2 regions of the Gracilibacillus xinjiangensis genome follow, and region 2 is predicted to be linked to the other one. Evidence: riboswitches for the same ligand, from Rfam matches in the RefSeq annotation. Region 2 holds a riboswitch; the other holds the start of a gene.
The links. A riboswitch is a leader RNA that binds a small molecule or an ion and turns the genes downstream of it on or off. The one in region 2 is predicted to bind thiamine pyrophosphate.
Positions count from the first base shown of each region.

Region 1: linked by a shared signal. The riboswitch ahead of ACFOY7_RS11990 (3-oxoacyl-ACP reductase) and the one ahead of tenA (thiaminase II) in region 2 are both predicted to bind thiamine pyrophosphate.

Region 1 covers NZ_JBHSDT010000008.1:173,530-192,206, reverse strand. Annotated here, with positions in the region: gene ACFOY7_RS12005 (phosphodiester glycosidase family protein) at 1-2,566, opposite strand, end outside; gene ACFOY7_RS12000 (GNAT family N-acetyltransferase) at 3,017-3,583, opposite strand; gene ACFOY7_RS11995 (LLM class flavin-dependent oxidoreductase) at 4,026-5,333, opposite strand; gene ACFOY7_RS11990 (3-oxoacyl-ACP reductase) at 5,407-6,159, opposite strand; TPP riboswitch at 6,299-6,399, opposite strand; gene ACFOY7_RS11985 (winged helix-turn-helix domain-containing protein) at 6,509-7,693, opposite strand; gene ACFOY7_RS11980 (hypothetical protein) at 7,798-8,808, opposite strand; gene ACFOY7_RS11975 (YwbE family protein) at 9,193-9,387, shown strand; gene ACFOY7_RS11970 (ATP-dependent DNA helicase) at 9,495-11,762, opposite strand; gene ACFOY7_RS11965 (hypothetical protein) at 11,960-12,319, opposite strand; gene ACFOY7_RS11960 (VOC family protein) at 12,881-13,096, opposite strand; gene ACFOY7_RS11955 (alpha/beta fold hydrolase) at 13,135-14,118, opposite strand; gene ACFOY7_RS11950 (hypothetical protein) at 14,160-14,282, opposite strand; gene ACFOY7_RS11945 (hypothetical protein) at 14,798-14,986, opposite strand; gene ACFOY7_RS11940 (SET domain-containing protein) at 15,389-15,766, opposite strand; gene ACFOY7_RS11935 (VOC family protein) at 16,233-17,138, opposite strand; gene ACFOY7_RS11930 (NAD(P)H-dependent flavin oxidoreductase) at 17,261-18,340, opposite strand.
Region 2 covers NZ_JBHSDT010000008.1:780,843-787,487, forward strand. Annotated here, with positions in the region: gene ACFOY7_RS15270 (YkgJ family cysteine cluster protein) at 1-612, opposite strand, end outside; gene ACFOY7_RS15275 (energy-coupling factor transporter transmembrane component T family protein) at 922-1,719, opposite strand; gene ACFOY7_RS15280 (ABC transporter ATP-binding protein) at 1,703-3,154, opposite strand; gene ACFOY7_RS15285 (ECF transporter S component) at 3,159-3,749, opposite strand; gene tenA (thiaminase II) at 3,739-4,434, opposite strand; TPP riboswitch at 4,530-4,636, opposite strand; gene ACFOY7_RS15295 (methyl-accepting chemotaxis protein) at 4,787-6,538, opposite strand.

The DNA of each region.
Region 1 (18,677 bases), 600 kb from region 2:
CTCGAATCGTTTCATTCTCAGACATATCGCGTACCGCAAGCTTAACATAATGAATACCATCACTCAGGCTCTCTTCTGGTGTATAGCTTATTTGTCCGTTAAGTGGATACAATGCAGGCTCAACTTGTTCACCATCGACATACATCCGGATCTTGTCAGGATTGATAAGTGTATTCGCAGGGTGCAGAGCTGGATCGTAATGCGCGTCCTCTGCAAATGCCTTAATTGTTGGCATGTTTGTGTCGATCGTCTCGTTATCTGCTGGATAAATATCTCGTATAATCGGCGGCTCCCGGTCTTCTTCCACTTCCCCGTACAATACGCGAATATCATCAACAAAAAGAGTTCCAGCTGTTTTATTCTCATTACTTGTTTCCATGTAACGTACTGGCATATCTATCGATAGCGGCAATGGACGACCTTGTGGAATATTTGCTTCCACGTATCGCCAGCCAACCCAGTCCACTCCTGGATTACTGCCAGTAAAATTCACTGGAACGGCATTGCCATCACCGTCACGCAATTGTGCACGCAGCCAGTGCCCTTGGCCATCACCATATACCCACATTCCTATTTTTTGCGGGTAACCAGGAACCTCCAGCCGATTGCTTGCACCTCTTACTGTTAAATAGGCACCAGATGTTCCTGTTTTCCCTCGAAAATCATAGTCAAGACGCAATGAATGATCACCTGAACGAACATAATCCGGATTTGTTTCCAATTCTGCGTTCACGGATGTATATGCCGCTCCAGACTGACTGTAATAACGATCACTAAAAGCAAATTCCTCTGAGAAACCGTCAAAATTTTCTACGACAACTGGTGGCATCCCTACATTGATAACCATCTCAGTTGAAATGGCACCATAGCTGACAATGATTTTCCCCTCTACTGCATCTTGCTCAGTCGCTGTAAAAACTCCTTCCGCATTAATCGAACCAATATCCCCTTCCACCTTCCAGTCAAATTGGTCTGCATCTGACTGAATGACTTGGCCATTGCGTAAAGCAGTAATATCAAGTGGGATTGTCTCACCAGGCATAACCGCCAGTTCAGCTGTTTCTAACTGCAATTCTGTTATTTGGTTGACAACTTCAACAGTTGCCAGACCATCATTTACATTTGCTGATGAAACTCGTATTTCTCCTGTCCCTGCCAAGTCTGAAGCGGTAAAATGTCCGTCTGCTATCGACCCAAGTCCTTGATCAACACTCCAGTTTAACGTCCCATCAAATGGAACGGCATGCCCATTACTGTCAACTGCTGATGCTTCTAATGGGAGACTTGATCCAGCTAAAATACGCTCAAACGATGGGGAAATGACTAAATTCTCTGCCACATTTGTCTCAGGTGCCGTACTAACAAGAAGCAGACCGTTCGCATTGCTTCTTTCCCCGCCATCTGAACCGCTGTTTAACATTTGAGCAGTTGTATCACCAGGCATTCTGCCAATAAAAGTAGACGATCCGCCACCATCCAAATTAATGGCATTTTCTACCCCTAAGTCCTTCATAACGAGTGCAAGATCATCCAGCCCCAACCCTTCACTAAATCCAGGCTGACGTCCATCCACTTCAAACATCACAATGGAACCATCCGGCTTCGTACCGATCGCACTACGCGGGTGGACACCATTGCTAGCATCTGTATTCGCTACGCCATTCTCAACAAGCATGGCTGAACCACCAATTGCTGTAACTACTTCGTCCCAAGGTGCTTCCAATTGAAAACTCGCTTCGAGCTGGTCTCCAGCTTGTAATCCTGCTAAAACATCTCTTGCCGTACCACTTGCGGATAATACAGCTTGTCCTTCAACAAGTTTTGTATTTCCTTGACCTTTCTTCACCTCGACAACTTCCATTACCAACGTTTCGCCACTTTTCACACTGCCTGATAGGATCCTTACAATTACTTCGTCTCCGTCACTGTCCGTCTGTGTGGAAGTGTAATACTTATCCGTATACAGGACAAGCTGATTATCACCACGCGAACGATTAATATGGTTAATCGGGTATGATTGGCCGTTTATCACCAATTCTTTCGTCAGGTGCTGATTCGGACGTCCATACACACTTCTTCCATCATCCGTAATACCAAATGCATAACGATTATTGGAATTTGCCGTGTTCCAAATCTCACCATTATTGATAAACATTCCATTTGGTATCCCTGTTGCTACTTCATAGAAGTCACCATTAATACCGGAAATAACACGATTGCCTTGCGCATCTACATCTGCTGCCATTCCGGTCAATTGTTGAAAACCACGCACCTTGCCCTTGCTTGTCCCTCCCTGCAAGTGCAAATGTTCGTTTGCAGGATTGAACTCAACAACGTGCATTTTCTGCAGCCCATGCTCTGTGTCCATATTACGCCACGAATAATCTACCTCTGGAACCAGTTCCACCTGTCGTGTATCCAAGACTGTACCATACTCCGTTTCCGGAAGAGGAGCAGCAGATATCTGGCTAAAAGACGAGAACACCATTACAAAAATAAGAAGTATGTATAATGCTTTTCCCTTTCTTCTCCTGTGCCTCCTGGTCTTGGTTAGTTCAATATTCATTTTCTAACCTCCTAAACTGTTCATATTAGTAAATCTCACATACCATTCTAAAAATCTATTATTAAGTAGCAGCTGTTTTTATATAAATTTTTTGTAAAAATTCATCGTTTTTACACTATGTTACTTTTTAGGTAGTATAATATAGGTACTAATTCACACAATAATTCTCTATGAATAATAAGAGGTAATTAATACCTATTGAATGAGCAAAAATACTGCCATTTTGCAGGAACTGCAGACAGTCAGGAAAAGAATATAGCTGTTATATGATAAATTAGCCCTAATTTAATAAAAAAAAGAGAAAAAGCCTTCATTCGCTTTTTCTCATCTCATCCGATTATGTTTACAAAAATTAGTTAACCTCAATCTCCATTAGATTAGTCTCAAGGTTTAACCTTTTTTCAATTCATCTGTAAGGTGAAAGGAAAACCGTTCTCCCGGTCAAAATGATCATTCCTTATTGCCATTAAACGTGCAATTCGTCTTCTTCTGTCTCCATTCCTCTTCCAATATTGTATAAAAATATTCGTCCCACCATTCACTATTCCCTTTCTTAAAATGAGCAGGTATACACTTTTTAAAATGGCCTTCTCTCCTCATACCAATCTTCTCCATTACGTGATAGGAAGCTGTATTCTGCGGCTGACAAGTGGCTATTATTCTATGAATATCCAATTTCTCAAAACCGTACATTAAAATAGCCCGTGCAGCCTCTGTTGCAAAACCTTTATGATGATGCGCTGGATGGAATACCCAACCAATCTCATAAGTTCCTTCACCAGGCCACTGATGAAAATCGATATGTCCTATTAGAACATTTTCTTTTTTTAGTAAAACAGGATATTTTTCAGCACTTTCACCAACATTTTTACTCACAAAATCCTTTGCCTGCTGTTCAGAAAAGACTCCTTCAGGTATATACCTCATTACATTATTGTCAGAAGTATATTCTAAAACAGCTTTCCAGTCCTCTGGTTGAAATTCCCGTATTATTAGTCTTTCTGTAATTATGTACATAACCTTCTCCTCAAATGATCTGCTTCATAAATGAATAAGGATGCATTCACTAAACCAAGGAAAGCTGCCTTATCGTTTTTCTTTTTTGAGTTCTTCCTGAAGTTTTTTTAGCTCTTCGGATTGAATGAGAATATTATTATTTATTTTCCGCAGTGCATCGTAAATTGCCAATAATCCACCGAAAACCAATATACCTATTAAAGAATCATCTATTTAGTCAAAAGAAAAAAGTACAAATTAAACGAATAGAAATAAATTACTACCACGGTCATGTGTAACAATACAACTGAACCATAAATAAGTTGCTTTTCCAACAGGTGGACATTCATAAATGGCTACTAGTTTTTAGCACAGGAATTATTTAAAGTCATAAGTGAAAACTCTTGTTGCAAAGTAAACGAATCTACTTTTTTTGCTTTCTTATTCAACATTAGCACCTGAACTACGTTAATCCTAAATGTTCACGAAAAGTATGACCTTCATATTCCCTTCTGAAAATACCTCTTTTTTGTAATTCAGGAACAATTAGTTCAACAAAGTCTTCTAAACTACCGGGTAATGTAGGGGGCATAAGATTAAATCCGTCAGCCACACCAGCTTCAATCCAGACTTCCATCTGATCCACAACTTCTTCGGGTGTACCTATCAGCGTATGATGTCCACCGCCTGCATTAAGATATCCTAATAATTCTCTTACTGTTGGTTGTGTATCATTAATTATTTCTAATATCGTTTCGTACCGACCAACTGGACCATTAAATTCTTCTACTGGGGGTAACTGAGGTACTTCTTTATCGATTTCCCAATTAGAACAGTCTTGTTGAATAAAGAAACTCAACTGTTTTAAAGCTGTTTCAAGAGGTAATTGCTCATCTAATGCTGCTTTTTTGGCTAAAGCTTCTTCTTGAGTATGCCCTACATAGGTCACTAAGCCTGGAAATACTTTAATATGTCTATTGCTGTCTTCGCTTTGTTTAACTTGTTCATCTAATTTTTCACGGAATCTTTTGGCTTGCTTTAAGTTCCACGACACTGAATAGACTGCATCGGCATATTTCGCGGCTAATGCAATGCCTTGTTTAGATGCACCTGCTTGCATTGATACTGGTTTGCCTTGCGGACTTTTTGGCGTAGTGGATGGGCCATACACTTTAAAATAGGTACCATTGTGGTTAATAGGCTGAATGTTTGAAGGATTGATCAATTTTCCTTCTTCTCGATCATGTAAAAAATCATTACTGTCCCATGAAAGAAATAACTTATTCATTAATGCAGCGAATTCATCTGCCTTCTCATAGCGTTTGTCATGAGAAGGCAGTCCTTCCATACCATGATTTAACGCTTCAAAATCAGTCATTGACGTAACAAGGTTCCAACCGACACGTCCTTTTGTAATATGGTCTAAACTCAATAGTTGTCTGGAAGCTGTGAAAGGATTAGAAAAAGTACTTGAAATGGTTGAAACCAATCCTACATGATTTGTCACTTGAGAAATAGCAGTTAAATTAACTACTGGATCAAACCAGAATGCTGGCATATTACTGGAATCTTTACCCGCAAATGATTGGTTATCAGCAAAGAATACTGCGTCAAAGTAGCCCCTTTCTGCTAACTGTGCTAAAGACTGGTAATAAGAAATGTCTCCAATACGTTCAACACTTGAATCAGGCATTAACCAGGCAGCTTGATGGTGTCCACAACCATACAGCAAAACACCTAAGTGGAGTTGTTTTCCTTTAGTTTTTGTCATTTGTTTACACCTCAAAATCCGTCATTATTCATTGTCTGTTTTTTTGCAGGATGAACTATGCTAATTTAAGCGTTTAGTTCATTGTCAAACCGCCATCTACGGTGAAATTTTGTCCTGTAATACCGTTCGCGTTTTCCGAAGATAAAAAAGCGACCATATTGGCTACATCTTGAGGCGTTGTCACCTTCTTCATTGGCGTTGATTGAGCAATTAAATCGAAAACTTCTGGTGTTGTAACAGCACTGGCGTCAGTCGTTTTTAATAATCCACCTGAAACTACATTCGCTTTTATACCATATTGTCCTAATTCTGAAGCGATATTACGTGTAAAACCTATTAATCCAGCTTTAGCTGTTGTATATTCGTGGTAGGGTACAACAGGATTTTGATATAGATTAGTACCTATACTTATAATACTTCCATTTTGTCGTTCAATATATTGAGGTGCTATGCTTTGAACGACATTAAATGCTGCTTTTAAAGTACCATCTAATTGCTTTTGATAGTCATCCCACGTGAGTTCTGTGAAGGTTTTCTGTTTGTTTGGATCAAATTTGAAGTCTACTAATGCATTGTTGACTACCACATCTATTTGGCCAAAATATTCCGTTGCTTTTTTTATCAATTTATCTACTTCTTTACGGTTTCTTACATCAGCCTGAATTGCAATAGCATTCTCTTCCCCAATCTCAGATACGAGCTTCTCAGCAGCATCTTTGCTTTTATAGTAATTGATAACCACTTGAAATCCTTGTTCTGCCAATGTCTTTGCAATAGTTGCTCCTAAACCTCTACTACTACCTGTTACTAATACTGTTCTAGTCATCATAAAAACTCCTATATTTTAAATTTTGTTGAAACCAAATAATAAAATGCTAGATAAAAAAATACGCAACCTTCCCCCGGAAAGTTGCGTAAAACAAATAACTACATATGAAAATAAGGCACAATCGTTCCTTAAGTATGTAATAAAGTTTACACTTTCCTACGCTAGTTTTAACTAGTTCAGGTTCAAAGGGTTTGAGGTAAAACTCATCTCAGTTAAATAACACCCCTAGTGCATATATTTAAGTTATATTCAATGTATAGTTTTAGGAAATAAATGTCAAGTGAAAATAGTAAAGTTATCGTATTCTATAAATTTGTTATTCTTCACCCGTCCTTCCATAAGAATCTCAATCAACAACTATCGTTTCACAGCTATTAAAAATCGCAAACTTCTCGAAACAATTGTCCAATGCTGTTTGCAATTGTTTTGTTTGCTTCACACCTTTCTCATACCAGATGTTCTTAACGACAAGTCTCTTGGCCTTTCTCTCTGCAATTACCTCGACTCGCCCAATGAAGGTCTCTCCGTATAGTAGAGGCAACACATAATGGCCGTATTTCCGTTTGGATGCTGGCGTATAAATCTCCCAGGTGTAATCAAAGCCAAATAGTTCGTTGATTAGCTTTCTGTCCCAAATTAAATTATCCAATGGGGCGATTAACTCGCAGCGAAATTTCCAAGTCGGGTTTTGCAGGACCGTTTCAATTAATGGCAAGTCCTCCGCACAACAGTACAGTATATCCTTCATTCCTTCCACGGAGACAGCTATAATCCGAGCTTCGTCCAATAGCTGGCGAAAAACCTCTTTGCGCTGCTCCGCTTTCAACCCCCATATGTTCAACCAGGCATGGGACGCGCGATTCCATAAAAGGCCAACCGCACCGATTCGGCGGAGTACGCGCCACTTGTGATGGTCAAGCTGATCTGGCAGCGGATCCGGCACATTTAGCAAATGGGGCGGTATATATTTCTCGGCGATATCGTAGTATTTACGCGTGCCTTCTTTATGATGGATAATCAAATCGCCTGTCGAGTACATCTGCTCCAATACCGAACGAGATGAGTTATTGCCACCGCTCCAGTGAATGGCTGATTGCCACGAGAAATCCCCATCCAATTCTATATCTTTTGAACTCAGGGCACCGTGTTTTTGAATAAGCGTCCGAACTTCCTTTGTTAACGCCGGCATTTCAGGATAATTATCAGCATGTTTTCGGGCAACCTCCCTGTATCTTTCAAAATACGGCCAGTCCTCGACAGGGATAATCGCCAGGTTCTTATCAGGATAATCAACCAACTTTCTATCTATGTACAGCAACTCATCAAGCATTTTCTTGGAAAATCCGTTAATTCGCGACTGCAGCACAAGTTCAGCATTTTTTCCGCAAACATCTATCGGGTCAAATTGAATACAGCCAGCCTGCCGAACAAAATCTAATACACCCTGCTTTTCTGCAAATTTATATCCGCCCAGCAGTCCTTGTTTTAACAATATAAATTGCCGTGCCTGACGGTGCGTTAATTTGATCATTTCGTACCTCCTGCTTCAAAAGCACATGGATAAACAACGCCAATTATCATATTATCTATTACATGCAGAGACAATGAATACAATTTACTGTCACTATGTCCCAATTACTCCACGACATTCGCTTTTTCTCCTCCTAGATCGATAAGCAGTTCGGCTTCTTGATCATTCAGCTTTTCTTTTAAATGCTCTCCTGTTATTTTTTCTCCTTGATCGCCATAGTTGTTACGGATGGTTTCCCATGAGTATTCTGAAGGTGCAAAAGTCACCCTAAACGTATGATTATTAAGTTCTTCCTCATAGGAATCTCTGTCTAAAACGGTAAAAAAACTTCCATCTGGTTTAACGTTTGCCCTTCCGCCTACTCCTGTTAAACTCCCTTCTGGACTTAGGAGGGTTAACATTAATTCACTACCCTCTAACAAATTACTTTCACCTTTAATATATATCAATTGATCATCATATGTAACATTTGCATCCATTCTCACGTTAGGATCTCCATAGTCATCAGGTACCTGCCATTCAGGTGTTTCAATTTCTTTTGTGACTGCTTCACCATTTTTAACAGGTAAATAAACTTCCGTTAATGCTTGCTTCCTTACTTTTTCATCACTTTCATACAAGCTTGTCATAGGGCCTTCTATGTTCTCCCCATATTCTCCGTAGAATTCTTTAACAGATTCATTAGTCGCATCCTCTGGTCTAAAGCGGATATCAACAAATAAACCATAATTATATTCTTCCGGCACCTTCGTTTCATACAAAAATGTCCCATCTTGCTCTACAGTCGCAGAACCCGAAACACCGATAAAACTGGCACTTCCGAAAGCTTGAGGATAAACAAAAACATTTGAATCAGGAAGTAAATTTGTTTTTCCTTCTACAGTCAATGTATGATCTTCGTATGTTACCTGGCCTTCCATTTCAATTTGTACGGATGGAGCATTTTGTTTGTCTTCTGTATCTGACTCCTCTTCATCTTTAGTTTTGTTTTCTTCCGATTCATTCATTTCTTTTTCATTATCTGGTTTCACTATATTCTTTGACTCATTTGAACAAGCGGACAGAGAAATAGTAATTCCTAGTAATAGAATAATAAACAGTTTAAAATTTCGCACAATACCTCTCCTTTCTCCTCTTCATAATATACATATTTATACCTAATATTACAAATATAACTAAATATAAAAATCTTAGTAGTTATAAGTTTTTTCGTAATATAATTGATAACTAGGAATTCTTCCTCCATTTTTAATCCGTGGAACAATCTGTTACAATTACATGGAGATCAAGATTTACGTTGCAGTGTTTATACTCTGGTTGAAGAATCATTTACTTAAGAGAAGTTAAAGCGATTAATGAAATAAGATCATCTCTTGGGGCTGGACATTTACTCTGCTAATTGCACAAAAACAGAGTCCTAATTATAGTTTCATGGGGCGCACCCTATAGGCAGAATGTAAAATCTGTTATAATAGTAAAAAAAGTGAAGGAGTACCATCATGAAAGGAACAGAGAGAAAAAATATTAAAATAGGCGTGAAAGTGCGAGTGGTACAAAAACAGGATCAACGCTCCGGGAAATTAACAGAAGGTCATGTATCAAAAATACTGACAAATTCTGCCACACACCCCCATGGTATTAAAGTAAGATTAGAGAATGGGATAGTAGGTAGAGTGAAAGAAATCGAAGACTAGAAAGGGACAGGGCGACAAGGCCCTCCGTCCCACTTTTAAAAGCCAAGTTATTATCTTTGACAATCTAGGGACAGCCCTATTACTACTTTAGTGTAAAGCACATTTTCTTAAGCGTCACCACCAACTCTATAATGCTGCCATTCATAAGGGAGTAGTGCCTGATACTTCTTTTGTAAAAATCGATCATCGATTAAGGCGATCACGCCAGTATCAGAATCTGAACGAATAAGTCGTCCACCAGCTTGCAATACTTTATTCATTCCCGGATACACATAAGCATAATCAAAGCCATTTTTTCCAACCGATTGGAAGTAATCCTTTATAATGTTTCTTTCAAAACCAATTTGCGGCATGCCGACCCCAACTACGATTACACCTTCTAACCTGTCTCCTTTTAAGTCCACACCTTCAGAAAAAATTCCACCGAGTACAGCAAAACCTACCAATCTTTCGGAACGTTTAGACTTAAACTCTGCCAGAAAGCCTTCTCTCTCTGCTTCTGCCATTCCTGCATCTTGAATAATGGTTGACACACTGGGGTAAGATTCGGTAAATTTCTCATACGCATTTCTCATATACTGATAAGACGGGAAGAAGATTAAGAAATTTCCATCCTTCTTATCTATGACATCTTTGAAAAAGCGTATCATAGGATCCATTGTCTTTTCTCTATCACGATATCTCGTCGATAATGGTTGAATGATAACCTCTGTGTTCTCTCTCACAAAAGGGGATGGAATCGAGATAACATAATCAGCAGATTGTCCGCCAAGTAACTCTTTGTAATAATCGGCAGGTATTAATGTTGCTGAAAAGAACACCCTCGCCCTAAATCCTTTCCCCATTTTAAGAATTTGCTCTGATGGGTCAAGACAAAATAACTTAAAACTCACCTCACTCTTATGAATGTCAACATACGTCATAAACTGCTCATTGTATAATTTAGCAATTTTCACAAAGTTTTGAGCAGCAAAATACGTATCCAGTAACAATTCATGGTCACTCATTACCAGTTCTACCTCAGCTTCCATGATGAATGTTTCTAGTAATTCTACTAGTTCTTCATCTAAGTCCTTTCGCAAATATTCTTCAGACTTCCTAACTTGTAATAAATGGTCATTGATAGCTTTAGCCTCTGTCGCAAGCCGGCTATTTTTAAATTCTCTTTTCAGCTGCAAAAAGTTTGATTTATTTATCGCAGCAGAATACATTTCTCTCGCACGATCTACTAAGTTATGTGCCTCATCCACTAGTATAGCTGTTTTCTTTTTCTGATCTTCCATCAACCGCTTCAACGATACTCTCGGGTCAAAAATATAATTATAATCACAAATGACGGCATCCACTGCATAAGCAAGCTCAAGTGAAAATTCAAAAGGACAAACCCGATGTTTTCTAGCGTAACGTTCAATTACGCTCCTCCCCATCATCTTTTCTTGTTCCAAAATATCAATAACCGCCCCATTTAACCGGTCATAAAAACCATCTGCAAAAGGGCATTTCTCACTCGAACAAATCGTTTCCTCTTGAAAACAAATTTTATCCTTGGCAGTTATTGTCAGAACTTTAATATCGAGACCATGATCAATCAATAGTTGAAATGCTTCTTCCGCAGCTGTTCTTGTGATTGTCTTTGCAGTTAAGTAAAACATCTTCTCCAGTTTTCCTTCGCCAATTGCTTTGACAGCAGGAAAAATAGTTGAAATGGTTTTACCTATCCCAGTCGAAGCACTTGCGAATAGTGTTTTTTTGTCATCAATGGTTTTATATACGGCACCTGCAAGTTTACGCTGACCTTCACGATAGGTTTCAAACGGAAATGCCAATATTTTAATTGTCTTATTTCTCTTTTGTTTATGCTCTATCTTCACTTTTAAAAATGTAGCATATTCCTCAATGACTCCATAAACGAAGCTTTCCATTTCCTCATATGTCATCACACGACGAAATTGTTTCTGTTCCATCGTTTTCACCTGTACATATGTAAGTTGAATAGTCACTTCCGGCAAATTATGGTCTCCGGCATAAATATAACCATAAAAAATAGCCTGTGCCCAGTGTACTGGGTGTGTATCTTCCTGAATATCATCCAGTAAATGGACAGTGGACTTTATTTCATCAATTGTCACAGATTCTTCATCTTTAAGTAATCCATCACAACGTCCATCCACTCGAACAACGAAATCTTCATAAGGAATTTCTGCTTCCACAAACACTTCCTTCTGATCTTGATCCCGATAGTTTTTTTGGATTAATTGATGGATTCTGGTTCCTTCCGTCATCGCTCGAGTCGTACGGAAGCCCGACTCAATACTGCCACTGCGAAACACGTATTCTACTAAATTTCTTACTGAGATTTTCACTACGTTTGTCATCATATCACCTAAATTAATTAAATTGCATGGCTATTGGCATTTAAAACGTCTCTTATCGATTACCCAGTGCAATTTCTTTCCTATCCTTCACTCAACATTTATCCCATCTCTTTTCTCGCTGTTACGATGGAATGCTCCAAAAAAAGTCCCATCATAAATATTTTGTTTCCTATTTTTCCTCCAATAATAATTAGTGATTACATTTGCCCCAATCCACTTAAAAACACAGCAAAAATAAAACTGATCCCCATTAATCCTGCTAGAACGAAGGAAACTGTGGGATTATTTTTAAGTTCGAGTCCAATAGCTATCGTACAATATCCACATATGACAAACCAGATGGGAATAAAGAGAACCTCTGATAGACTGACTGGAAGCAACTCATAAAAACCACCAATGTACAAAATCCACTGGATAATTAACAATGCGAAGGCAGCATAAGAAAGTTTCAGCGGCGGGGAACCGTTCCCAAAAGTATTAACGATTATTACAGGAATGACGATGAAAACCAGCAAGATGAAAACAACCATCCCAAACATAATAGTCGATAATGCCATTAATCATCCTCCTTCACATTCGATTAAGCAGGGGAAGTATTTTTTGAGAGGAATGAGAATTCGAAAGCTTAAAGGAGAGTTAAATATCGCATAAGATTTTACAATATATATTTATCGTAAAAATTATTGTTTCTAATTGCAACCATCATTATAACACTAAATTCCAATTCTTGCTTTCCTGTAATCATTCCTTGTCCGACAGTTCAAAAACTACTTCTTTGCCTATCATAACATTTTAATTACAGATCTTTTTGATGTCATGACACCTTCATAACTGCATAACTCCCTCAACTCTCTCCCGTTTTGATGCTATAACGCCTTCATAACTGCATAACTCTCCCAACTCTCATCCGTTTTGATGCTATGACGCCGTCATAACTGCATAACTCTCCCAACTCTCATCCATTTTGATGCTATGACACCTTCATAACTGCATAACTCCCCCAACTCTCATCCGTTTTGATGCCAAGAATTTGGCAGCCATCCTGTCTGTATCCAGAAACGCATGCAGTAAAACATTGCCTACCCTAAAACCTAACACATGGATTCCATTTCCCACAATTACCCTTTGTATGCCTTTTGTAAGTTTGCCATATCAAGTTTTTTCATTTGAAATGTTGCCTTCGTAGCCCGTGCGATTTGTTCAGGAGTACCGCCACTCATCACTTCTTCCATTTCGCACGGTACAATTTGCCATGAGATGCCGTACTGATCCTTCAACCAGCCGCACTGTTCTGATTCCGGAACTGCGGACAGCAGCTCATCGTAAATTGACAATAATCCGCCGAAAACCTATATCCCTATTAAAAACCCCATCATAGTCCCCCCTTTTTATGGTCACCCATACCCAGTACATCAGTTTCTAAAATGACTGCAAATCTCTCTTTTTCTTCTAGAAAAGGAGAATGGGCAGAATTCTCAAACGTATAGAATTTTTTTGATGGGGCTTCTATTTTTTCGTAAAACCGTTTTGCCTCTTTGTAAGATGTCTGATAATCATAAATACCATGCATGAGGAAAACGGGAACGTCATATCGAGGTGCCATTATTGCAGCTTCAGCTTTTGCCATTGTTTCACCTAACGCATCATAACTGTAAAAAATCCCTCTTGGTATATTAAAACGTTCTTTCCATGAATATTTTCTGCATGTAAAAAGATCTTTGATGCCCTGCCAATTGGAATAGCCTGTTCGCTTCGTACCCCCACCAAACTTATTAAGATACCGCCCTAGAATTCTCCGATAACCTTGATTTTTATAAAAATCTCTATCAAACATGACAGAGCGAATATCCTTCTCTGCCTTTTTGTCCCCTATTTTAATTGCAGTCTCCAGTAGAAAATCATAGGTGCGCTGGTTAGATTCAAAATGTCTGCCAATCTGACTCACACCAATGTAAGCATGGAAATACTGAGGATAACGACTCGCAACGATACTGCCAAGTAATGTTCCAAAGGAGTGGCCGCAAATGTATATCTTTTTACTGTTGAATTTTTCTCTTAGATAATTTGTTATGTTGACTGCGTCGGAAATCAATGTTTCTAATGTAAGTTTTCCTTGTGTCGATGAATTATAAGACATGCCTGTCCCTCGTTGCTCCCAGTAACAAACCGTAAAATCTTTCTCCCATGAAAGTTCAGATTGTCTTATGATAGGATATTGCGGGAATCCAGGTCCGCCATGCAAAAATAAAAGTACAGGATTTTGGTAATCTGTTGTTTCTATAAATAGACCATTTTTATGACCATCAATAGTTACAAACTCCTTCATGAAGTGAACACTCATTCCATCTACTTTCAAGAAAATTCCTCCCATTGATTTTTTAGATTGGTCCAAATCTACTAGGAATCACTCACCAAAAGAAAGCATCGATTAAATAAATCGAGATCAGACTTTTCATGATAATCACCAATAATAGATGATCCGTAAACACCAATTAAGTCTAATATTCTTTTTCCTTCCATTATCCATAGAAATAATCATACCTTCTTATTTTTTTGACTTATAAAGGTCTTCTCTTTTCACTGACCATTTAAAGCGCCTCTCAATACCATGGCGCGAAACTTAAGTATGGCTAGTGGCATTAAAACCATCTCTCAATACCATGGCGCGAATGTTAAGCATGGCTAGGGGCATTGAATCCATCTCTCAATGCCATGGTGCGAATGAAAATCATGGCTAGCGGCATTGAATCCACCACTCAATACCATGGCGCGAATGAAAATCATGGCTAGGGGCATTGAATCCACCTTCTCAATGCAATCTTGCGAATGTTAAGCACTGCTTTTTCCTCCAAAAATAATTTATGATTACATTCGCTCCAATCCATTTAAAAACACAGCAAAAATAAAACTGATCCCCGTTAATCCTGCAAGAACGAAGGATACTGTGGGATTATTTTTAAGTTCGAGTACGATAGCTATCGTACAATATCCACATATGACAAACCAGATGGGGATAAAGAGAACCTCTGATAGACTTACTGGAAGCAACACATAAAAACCACCAATGTACAAAATCCACTGGTTATTAACAATGCGAATGCAGCATAAGAAAATTTCAGCGGTGGGGAACCGTTTCCAAAAGTATTAACGATTAGTACAGGAATGACGATGGAAACCAGCAAGATGAAAACAACCATCCCAAACATAATAGCCGATAATGCCATTAAACATCCTCCTTCACATTCGATTAAGCAGGGGAAGTATTTTTTGACAGGAATAAGCATTCGAAAGATTAAAGGAGAGTTAAATATCGCATAGGATTTTACAATATATTCATTTATCGTAACATATTTTGGGGAATTTATTTTCATTTATATTAAAAATTAAGGGAGACAGGTGAATATTATGTCACGGAGACAAAGCAACAGAAATGAATGATATGGTTGAGATATGCGAGGAGAAGGAGGTGCCCGGGAGCTTTCGTCACTTTGTCACAAGCCCATATGGATTCCCGCAAAGGATAATCAAAAGGATCAGCGATTTTATAAGAAAATGGGTGACTCACATAGATATGAGTTTTATTATTTCATTAAATCAAAGACCTCTAATTAACAGAGGTCTTTGTCTTATTCCTGATTAAACCAGAGTGGATCATTAATATCCACCTCACCATTATAATTAATCAGAATCTCATCTCCAGCTTTTATATCTGTGTACGCATAAAACTCAAAGGTGTGATTATCAAAATTAATTTCATAATTTGCGTTAGGTTCATAGGAATGGTTAAAAAGCATTCCATAACCAAGAAGGATTGCCGTATGATTTATTCCATACTCAAAAGCATAATCAGCGAGTAATGTTTTTTCAATGTGTTGATGCTCTTCGTTTGGATAAGAAATTACAGGAGCTTCATGTATAAGCTCGCCCTTTTTAATATCACAAGTCGCAAACACCCCTCTATTGAATTCTCCATCACTTAGTGAAGATGTCTTAATTTCAATCATGTCTTTCACCTACTCACTTTTTTTAATTATTGTTTCTAATTGCAACCATCATTATAACACTAAATTCCAATTCTTGCTTTATAGGAATCATTCCTTGTCCGACAATTTCGAAAACTACCCCTTTGCCTATCATAACATTTTAATTATAGATCTTTTTGATGCTATGACGCCTTCATAACTGCATAACTCCCTCAACTATCATCCGTTTTGATGCTATGACGCCTTCATAACTGCATGACTCTCCCTACTCTCATCCTTTTTGATGCCAAGAAGCCTTCATAACTGCATAACTTCCTCAACTCTCTCCCGTTTTGATGCTATGACGCCTTCATAACTGCATAACTCCCCCCAACTCTCTCCCGTTTTGATGCCAAGAATTTGGCAGCCACCCTGTCTGTATCCAGAAACGCATGCAGTAAAACATTGCCTACCCTAAAACCTAACACATGGATTCCATTTCCCACAATTACCCTTTGTATGCCTTTTGTAAATTTGCAATATCAAGTTTTTTCATTTGAAATGCTGCTTTCGTAACCCGTGCGATTTGTTCAGGAGTGCCGTCACTCATCACTTCTTCCATTTCGCACGGCACAATTTGCCATGAGATGCCGTACTGATCCTTCAACCAGCCGCACTGTTCTGATTCCGGAACTGCGGACAGCTTATCCCAGTAGTAATCGATCTCTTCTTGTGTGGCACAATACACCATGAACGAGACAGCCTCATTGAATTGAAAATCATGATCTTGCGCACTGTCCATTGCCACAAACCACTGTTTCTCCAAAACAAAGTCAGAAAACATAATGGTTCCTTCTTTGTCAGGTTCCATGCCTTGCGGATATCGAGCAATTTCGCCACGCTTTGCGTTCTGAAAAACGGATAGGTAAAAATCCGCCGCCTCTTCCGCTTTACCACAATTCTCTCCAACAAACATGAAAGAAGGAATGATTGCCGGCCGATCTTCCCCTTCAGGATTGGTAAGGATTAACTGCCATGATAAACCGAATTTATCTTGAATCCAGCCATACTTTTCACTGAATGGGTAGGTATCAAACGGCATTAATACGGTGCCGCCTTCCGCTAATCTGTGCCAAACCTCCTCTATTTTTTCCGCCGCATTCGGATCCCGCGATGGGTCAAAATTAACCATAAATGAAATGGACGGATTAAATCGGAAATGGGGACCTGCACTAATTGCCATGAATTTCTGTCCCCACAATTCAAAAGAAACCACATCGGCCTCACCAGATGGTGTCTCATGAACGGTTGTTTTATACATAATTCTTGACTCAGGAAAAACCGAAGTATAAAACTCAGCCGCTTCCTGTGCTTCCTTGTCATACCATAAATGTGGAACAATCGTTTGCTTCATAGTTACTCCTCCTATTCCGTATCTTTTTTCAAAAGGCTTGTTATCTAAAATACTTTCATCCTTACTTGGGAAGATGCACTAATATAATCTTCCATTCATAGGAAGAAGGAGGATTTACCCCCCTAAACTTTTCTCCCTATTTTTCTAGTTTCCGAAATTATATGTTCCATTAAACTTTCCACACATTGCTTTTTAGCTAATCGCGGACTCTGCCCGGACCATAGTGACATGAATGCGGTTTTGTTCTGTGCTGCAGCTGCTTTTCTAATATCTTGTGATAATTTATTTTGCACAGGGAAAGCCGGGAATAAAGATTCATCCTCATGCATTTCATTGATATAGTCATTTTTTAAACCTCTAGCCCATTTGCCGGAAAATGATCGAGTTAATACGGTCTCATCTTCCGCAGCATGGAGTATAGCTTCTTTATGGGAAGCATGCGCCCCACTTTCTTCACAGTTGAGGAAAGCTGTGCCCATCTGAACACATTGAGCACCTAAACAAAGGGCTGCCATTAAGCCTCTTCCATCCATTATTCCCCCTGCAGCAATGACTGGAATGCTTACATTGTCAACAACCTGCGGTATTAGTGCCATTAGACCAATTAAACTCTCCTGATCTCCGCTTAGAAAATTTCCCCGGTGTCCGCCAGCTTCACAGCCTTGCACAACAACCATATCCATTCCCGCTTTTTCATTTTCTACTGCTTCTTTAACAGTTGTTGCTGTGCCTATCAGTATGATATGGTGTTGCTTTAATTCCTCGATAATTTCTTTGGAAGGTATGCCAAATGTAAACGAACAAAAAGGGATCTTTTCCTCGATTACAACTTCTATTTGTTGCTGAAATGATTCGGAAACTTTATCAAAATTCGGGATATCCACCTGCTCTTTTTGCTGTAAATCCAATTGTTCCCGAATAGGCTGCAACCGGTTGCTAGCTAACTCTACTTCCTGTTCGGAAACATGAAATTCATTTGGCACAAAAAGATTGATACCAAACGGCCCTTCGGTTAACTGTTGGATCTCGCGAATCTGTTCACGAATTTGGGAAGAAGTCATATAACCTGCCCCCATCATTCCCAGTCCTCCGTTATCCGCAACCGCTGCAACTAATTCAGATGTTGTCACACCACCAGCCATAGGTGCTTGTATAACCGGATACGTCATGTTTAAAAGTTTTGTCACCTCATTATTTATCATCCCTTACACTCCAATAGCCATCTGTTTTTCACGGTTAATTACGTTCACCTTAACTACTTCGATAAATGTGTAAAAATCCCTTTTAAAAAAAATGCTTTTTTCACCCGCTTAATTTTTTTCGGATATATTTTTCCAATAAACTTATTTGACAGAAAAACGTCTATGATGAAAACGAATGACAGGAGGTCCCTATGAAAGTCTTCATCCGCATGGCAAATAACTGTTACGGACCAAAGTGTTCAACAACAGGGTGTGAAAATTTCTAAGTTTCTGGATATATATGAAAATAGTTTTTAGTAAATATAGGAAAGAGGTTCAACCTGTATGGCCGAACCTC
Region 2 (6,645 bases):
TGCTCCCATATATTGTTCATACAAAAATTCAAAACTTACTGGTTCTTTTGGTAATAAATTGTCTTTACATACATTTGGATGAGCATAATTAACATATGTTCTGCACGGCAGTGGACGTATCTCATAAGCCAAACATTGATTTGTTTCCGTATCTAACATTACACAAGGCAAATGTTTCTTTTTATATTCATATTTAAATCCCTCCTCCTCTCTATCAAGCTGCTTTATTTCTCTTAGAACATCATTATGTTTTCTATAATAACTGCTCATATGCTGTTGAATCTTCACTCGCCTTTCTTCTGGCAATCCTTTTATTGATCCTTTAATTAGTTTCGCCTCAAGCTCGTTAATTATAATTGGAAAATAACAGCAAAAAGCACAACCTAACTGGCAGCTCGGCTTAACATCCATCATTTTTTCCATTTCACTTATCTCTTCATTCACCAGTTTCAGTAACCCACTGAAACTAGCATGTAACTTCTGATCTATCGATAAATCCGCTTTTGCAAAATGATCTACTAAATCATAAAATTTATCTTCTTCTATTACATATCGATTACTTAAATCGATACATCGCTCTTCAATCTGATCCAGTGTCAAATAATCAACCATGAATTTCTGCCCCTTTCTAACTTCCATTCTTATCATAATAAAGCAATCCGGGTATTAAGACAAGATAGCATCTGACCAAGACTAGTAAAGTGTGCGGTTTATTTATCATATACGAACCTTTCATTGTACTTATTCTATATGGGTAGGTAAATTATTAAATAACTACTAAATTTCCCAATAGATGTCCGTATGAAAAAAATCCCTTATCGGTGTAAATTTGCTTACCTATATATTTATACAACCATTTTTCCAGTAAAAAAGTGCAAAGATGTCTCTTTGCACCGCTTTACTATTCGTATCTTTAGTGTACTAATGTATCACACGATCGATTGGCAGGAAGCTGTAGAATCTTTGGAGAAAATAACAAGCAATTGTTCCAATGATTAATAGCAAGCAAAAATATAGATCATAACGCCCATAACCTATTTGATAAAAGTAGGTTCTTTTCACATCTCCATTAAATGATTTTGCTTCCATCGCTGTTGAAATTCTGTGTGCTCTTCTTATACTTTGAGCAAGAATAGGAACTGCATAATATTTTATCCTGTCATAATATCCAGTAATACCTCTAGAAAAGGTTACCCCGCGAACTTTTAAAGCCTGTCTTAATGTATATACTTCCTCTGCAATCATTGGTAATAATCGAACAGCAGCCATAAAACTGTATGCTATTTTGGGCTTAAGTTTATATTGTTGCATAGAGGAATAAAACAACGATACAGGTTTTGTCGTAAGGGCGAATAATAATCCTAGGTAACCAAAGATAATACTTCTTAACCCCAGATGTAACCCCCTGAAAAAACTTTCCTCTGTAACGTGTATAATTCCAAAATGAAAGAATGTCGTTTCTCCTTCACCAAAAAAAGCCATTGATGTAAAAGACGAGATGAATATGACAATAAAGGGTGAAGCAAATAACAATAACCATTTCATTGAATAACCTGTCATAAAAAAATATAGGAAAGATAATCCGATAACAAAATAGATATGAAAATGAATATAATCTACAAATAATAAACCAACAAACAATAAAACAAGAAGGAAAAGTTTTAGTGACGGATTTACATAATGAAGCCATGTTATTTTCGGATTAAGTTCCAATAGCACTTTGCTTTCCCTCCATTCCTTCTGTATTACGTAACCGATACACTCCCGCTAATTTACCAGCATCAATGATCCACTCTGTTGTAGCAAAGTAATTCCTAATATGAAGATCATGAGTAACCATTAATATCGTCGTTCCATCATTGGAAAGAGTTAAAAAATAATCTAACATGCGAAAAGTATTAGCAGCATCTTGTCCAAATGTAGGTTCATCTAATAGTAAGATCTTCGGTCGCATAATAGTTACCGTTGCGATACTTAAACGTTTCATTTGTCCAACAGATAATTGAAAGGGATGTTTATTTTTCACGTGTTCTAATTGAAAAACAGCCAATTGATCTCTAATTCTCTGTTCACACGCTTCATTAGTTAGCTGGCAATCACGTAATGAAAAAGCTAATTCCTCGTATACTGTATTTGTTACGAATTGCAATTCAGGATTCTGAAAGACAAACCCAACATATCGATAAAAAGCCTTATCTTGTTTGATCGAATAGTTTATTTCACCTTTTGTTTTGATTAGTTTTGCTAAAGCTTGTAGAAGTGTACTTTTTCCTGATCCATTTTTACCTGTAATTGTAATCCATTCTCCCTTGTTAACTATTGCGTTCTCTACATGGATTAAGCCCTTCTTACTCCTATATCCGGTTAAGTGATGTATTGTCATTTCAGGCACTGGTTTTTCAGCATACTGGAGATAGGATGGAATATTTTCTTCCCAAACTCCTGGATACCAAATTCCGTATTGCCGAAAGAGATCTTTATAATGATTGATGACGTAATTCGGTTCCCCATCTGCAACAATGGCACCTTGAGAATCCAACATGATCATCCTGTCAGCAAAATCATAAACATGTTCTATCTTATGTTCCACAATGATAACCGTTTTATCTGAAGCTATCTTCCTAACTGATTCCCATACTTGTTGTGTTCCTTCGCTATCTAACATTGCTGTTGGCTCATCTAAAAACATAACATCTGGCTGTAATGCGAGTGTACTAGCAATTGCTAACCTTTGTTTCATTCCACCAGACAATTTGTCAATCTTCGTATGAGACTCAGGTAAAACTAAACCTACTTTTTCCATATAGAATTGAATTCGATCAGACATTTCCTCATGCGGTATTTGAAGATTTTCTAATACAAAAGCTATCTCTTCATCAACATACGGCATACAAAATTGGGTATCAGGATCTTGAAAAACATAGCCAGAATGTTTCGATAATTTACTATCCGCACACTTCATGGGGATTTCTACAGAGTGTGGAATAATACCTGCAAGTATCTTGAGCAATGTTGATTTCCCCGCTCCGGATGGTCCAACCAAAAGTACCTTCTCCCCTTTATTTATAGAAAGCGAGAAATCCTTAAATAAAAAGGACTTCTCATCAGGAAACTTAACTTTTAACCCTTCTATACTCACTTCAACTTGATCCATTCTCTCACCTTACCTCTTCATCCAGTGCCTGGTAATGCTTCTGATTAACTGGTCTAACTAAGTTTGTTACACCTGTTTTCTCTAAAGCTTTCACTAGATAAAATGCAAAAAAACCAGTAATAACTATTGCACCGAGTGTCCTGAATACAATTAAAAGGGTTAAGTTCCACCAGACTAGTTCCTGTATATAGCCATAATAAGTATCTAACCAAAGGGAACCAATCGTTGCCCCAATTGCCGCAAGACACATCACAAAAATACGGTGATTCTTATAACGGAATATTGCAAATATCAGTTCACAGCCCAGTCCTTGTACTAGACCATATAACAGAAGGCTAATTCCCCACTGACCACCAAATAGAAATTCTCCTTGTGCTGCAGCTAATTCTGCCAGGAGAGCAACACCTGGTTTTCTGATAATTAAGAATGCGACAGTTGCTGCCATAAACCACATCCCATAAACTAATTGGTCAATGTGTAATCCAAATACGGAAAGAGTATTATATAATGGACCCCAGATTTTATATATCACACTAAATACGATTGCAATAACAATGGTAACTAAAATATCTGTAAGAGTTAGTTTATTTTTCATTAGCTAACATTCCTTTCGATAATACAGTCTCCCATGTCTCCATTTGATACGCCATTTCCCAAAACAGTAATTCATAATTACTGCTAATAACAAAATGTTCCTTCATCCGTTCTTGATCCGCTTCTGTAACTTGACTGGCTATTTCGTCCAAGCGATCAATTTGTTCGTTCACTAAATTACCAAACCAGTCACCGCCATATGCGGAAATCCATTTTTGATAGACAGGATGGTCCGGCTTACAATCTTTTAATTTTTCCCCAACCTCAAAATAAAGCCAATAACAAGGAAGTATTGCTGCAATTACATCACCTAGATGTCCTTCATATGCAGCACGATACATATGTGAAGTGTAAGCATATGCGGTGGGTGATGGCTTAAAAGCTGCCTTCTCTTCTTTTGTAATACCTAAAATGTCCGAAAAGCTTCGATGTAACTCTAGTTCGGCTTCATATGTACCTTGAGCATGTGATGCCATACGATAGGTGCTCTCGAGTGAATTCGCCTTGGCTGCACCTAATGATTGGATACGGGCAAAATGGGATAAATAATATGCATCCTGCAGGACATAGTATTTAAAACAATCAATGGGTAAGGTCCCTTGACCAATTCCTTGTACAAATGGATGGTCAAAACTTGCCTGCCAAATCGGATCAACTTCTATTCGTAAAATTTCTGAAAACTTCATTTCATTTCCTCCCTTTATTTAACCACAAAAAACCACTATCATTACCAACGTAAAGATAGTGGTCATAAATACAGAAAAATTTATGATAAATAAAGGATAATCCTTCGCCACTTCCCTACGCTGGTATAAACCAGATCAGGTTCTAAGGGTCTTAAAGTAATACTTTAATCTCAGTCTTTAAAAGACACCCCTAGTGGAATTACGGGTTATATAATTTCGTCTCTACTATAACAGATATTGCTAACTTGTCAATACAATTTTTAACAAAAAATGAATTCATTCAATACTCAGTCATTTACTTTGCTGCCGAGATCCCTTCACCTGTTCGACGGAATGGGCTTATATTCCAGGTTTATATTTCAAATTTTTGAACAACACCGTGAAGCTTTTTAGACAGGTCATTTAATTCAGTAATATTAGTGATAATTTGATTCATTGATTGACTTGTTTGTTCTGACGTAGCAGTGGTTTCTTCGATACCCGCAGCTGATTGTTCGGATATCGATGCAACCTCTTGTAAAGCTCCATTCATTCCTTGGCTGCTTGAAGTTATTTCAGTTAAGTTTTCAGAGATGTTTTGTATATTTTCTACAACTAATTTAACCGCATGATTTATTTCTTCAAAGGTTCGACCTGTTTCTTCAATCTGTGATGTTCCTTCTTTGACTTCTCTATATCCGCCTATCAGGGAATTTGATACAGTTGTTGTCTCGTCCTGAATACTGTGTACAATGACTGTAATATCTTTCACAGAGATACCTACTTGCTCAGCTAGTTTACGCACTTCGTCTGCAACTACCGCAAAACCTTTGCCATGCTCCCCAGCTCTTGCCGCTTCAATTGCAGCATTTAATGCAAGTAAGTTAGTTTGTTCAGCGATTTCTTTAATAACGGAGATTAGCTTCGTGATCTCATGAGATTTGCTGTCAAGCACTTTCATTTTATCAACTGCTTCTGTAACAATTTGATCAATCCGTTCCATTTGTGCAATAGATTGTCCCATTAAGTTCTTTCCATCCGTTATCAGCACCTCTGCAGAAGATGTAGAATTTGCAATTGATTCAGCGTTTTCGTTTGTTGTCATTATTTTTTCACTGAATTTTTGCATCTCTTCCGTTAATTCACTTAAAAAGTTTGCTTCATTATCCGATCCTTTGGCTAACCCTTCCATTGTAAGTGATACTTGCTCAGCACCTGTATGTACCTCTTTGGCACTAGCTTTTAGTGCAGTACTTCGTTCACTGACGACATCAGAGATATCAGTAATATGTTGAATCATGTTACTTAAATTCTCTCTCATTGTATTAATTGCATTAATCAGTTTACTAATCTCGTCTTTTCCTTTGTATTTGATGTTCTCTATGTTTAATTTACCTGCTGCAATCTGATTACTATATTCAATTACTTTCTGTAAGTTACTGGATATATTTCTGCTAATAAAGAAAACGGCTAAACAACTTAATATTATGGATACAATAATAGAAACAATGAGCGTAGTATATGTATTACTCTGAGCAATCTCAGCTTTTGCTACAGCTTGTTCCATATCTTGATTAATAATATCAACAAGTACTTCTAAAACTGCCACCGTTTCTAACTGTAGTTGGTTTAAACTTTGTGCATTTCTTTTCGCTGTAACAAAATCATTTACTTCAACAGCAGGAATTACATCGCTTACAAAAGTGTCATTCATTTTATTCATATTCGTAATAACAAGAGTAAATAATTCATTTGATTCTGGCGTATCCATATATTGTTCTAACTCTGCTGTAAGAAGGTCAAATTGATGTCTTCTATCTTCATACTCCGAAACAAACGATTGTGTGGAATAATGAACGTAATTAGCGACCCTTAACCCCATTGATTCAGTTAATGTACTCATTTGTGAAATATCCAAAGCAATTTTACTTCTTTTTTCTATTTCTTGAATATTATTACCTACATCTTTCACTAATCCTGTTGCGTAAATGGTCGATATACTAAATAAAATAATAACTGCCGCAAATGATAACGCTATCTTTTTACCTATACTTAAATGGTTAAATAAATGAACATTACGTAATTTAATCCTTTTAACTTCATTACCTTTGACTTTCTTTCTCACAATAATCCCCCCAGGATGTGTACAAAATTTATGTAGAATGAATATGTTGACTTCTCATTACATTGTATCACCTCTAATCTGATAAATTATGCCTATACCAAGTATAA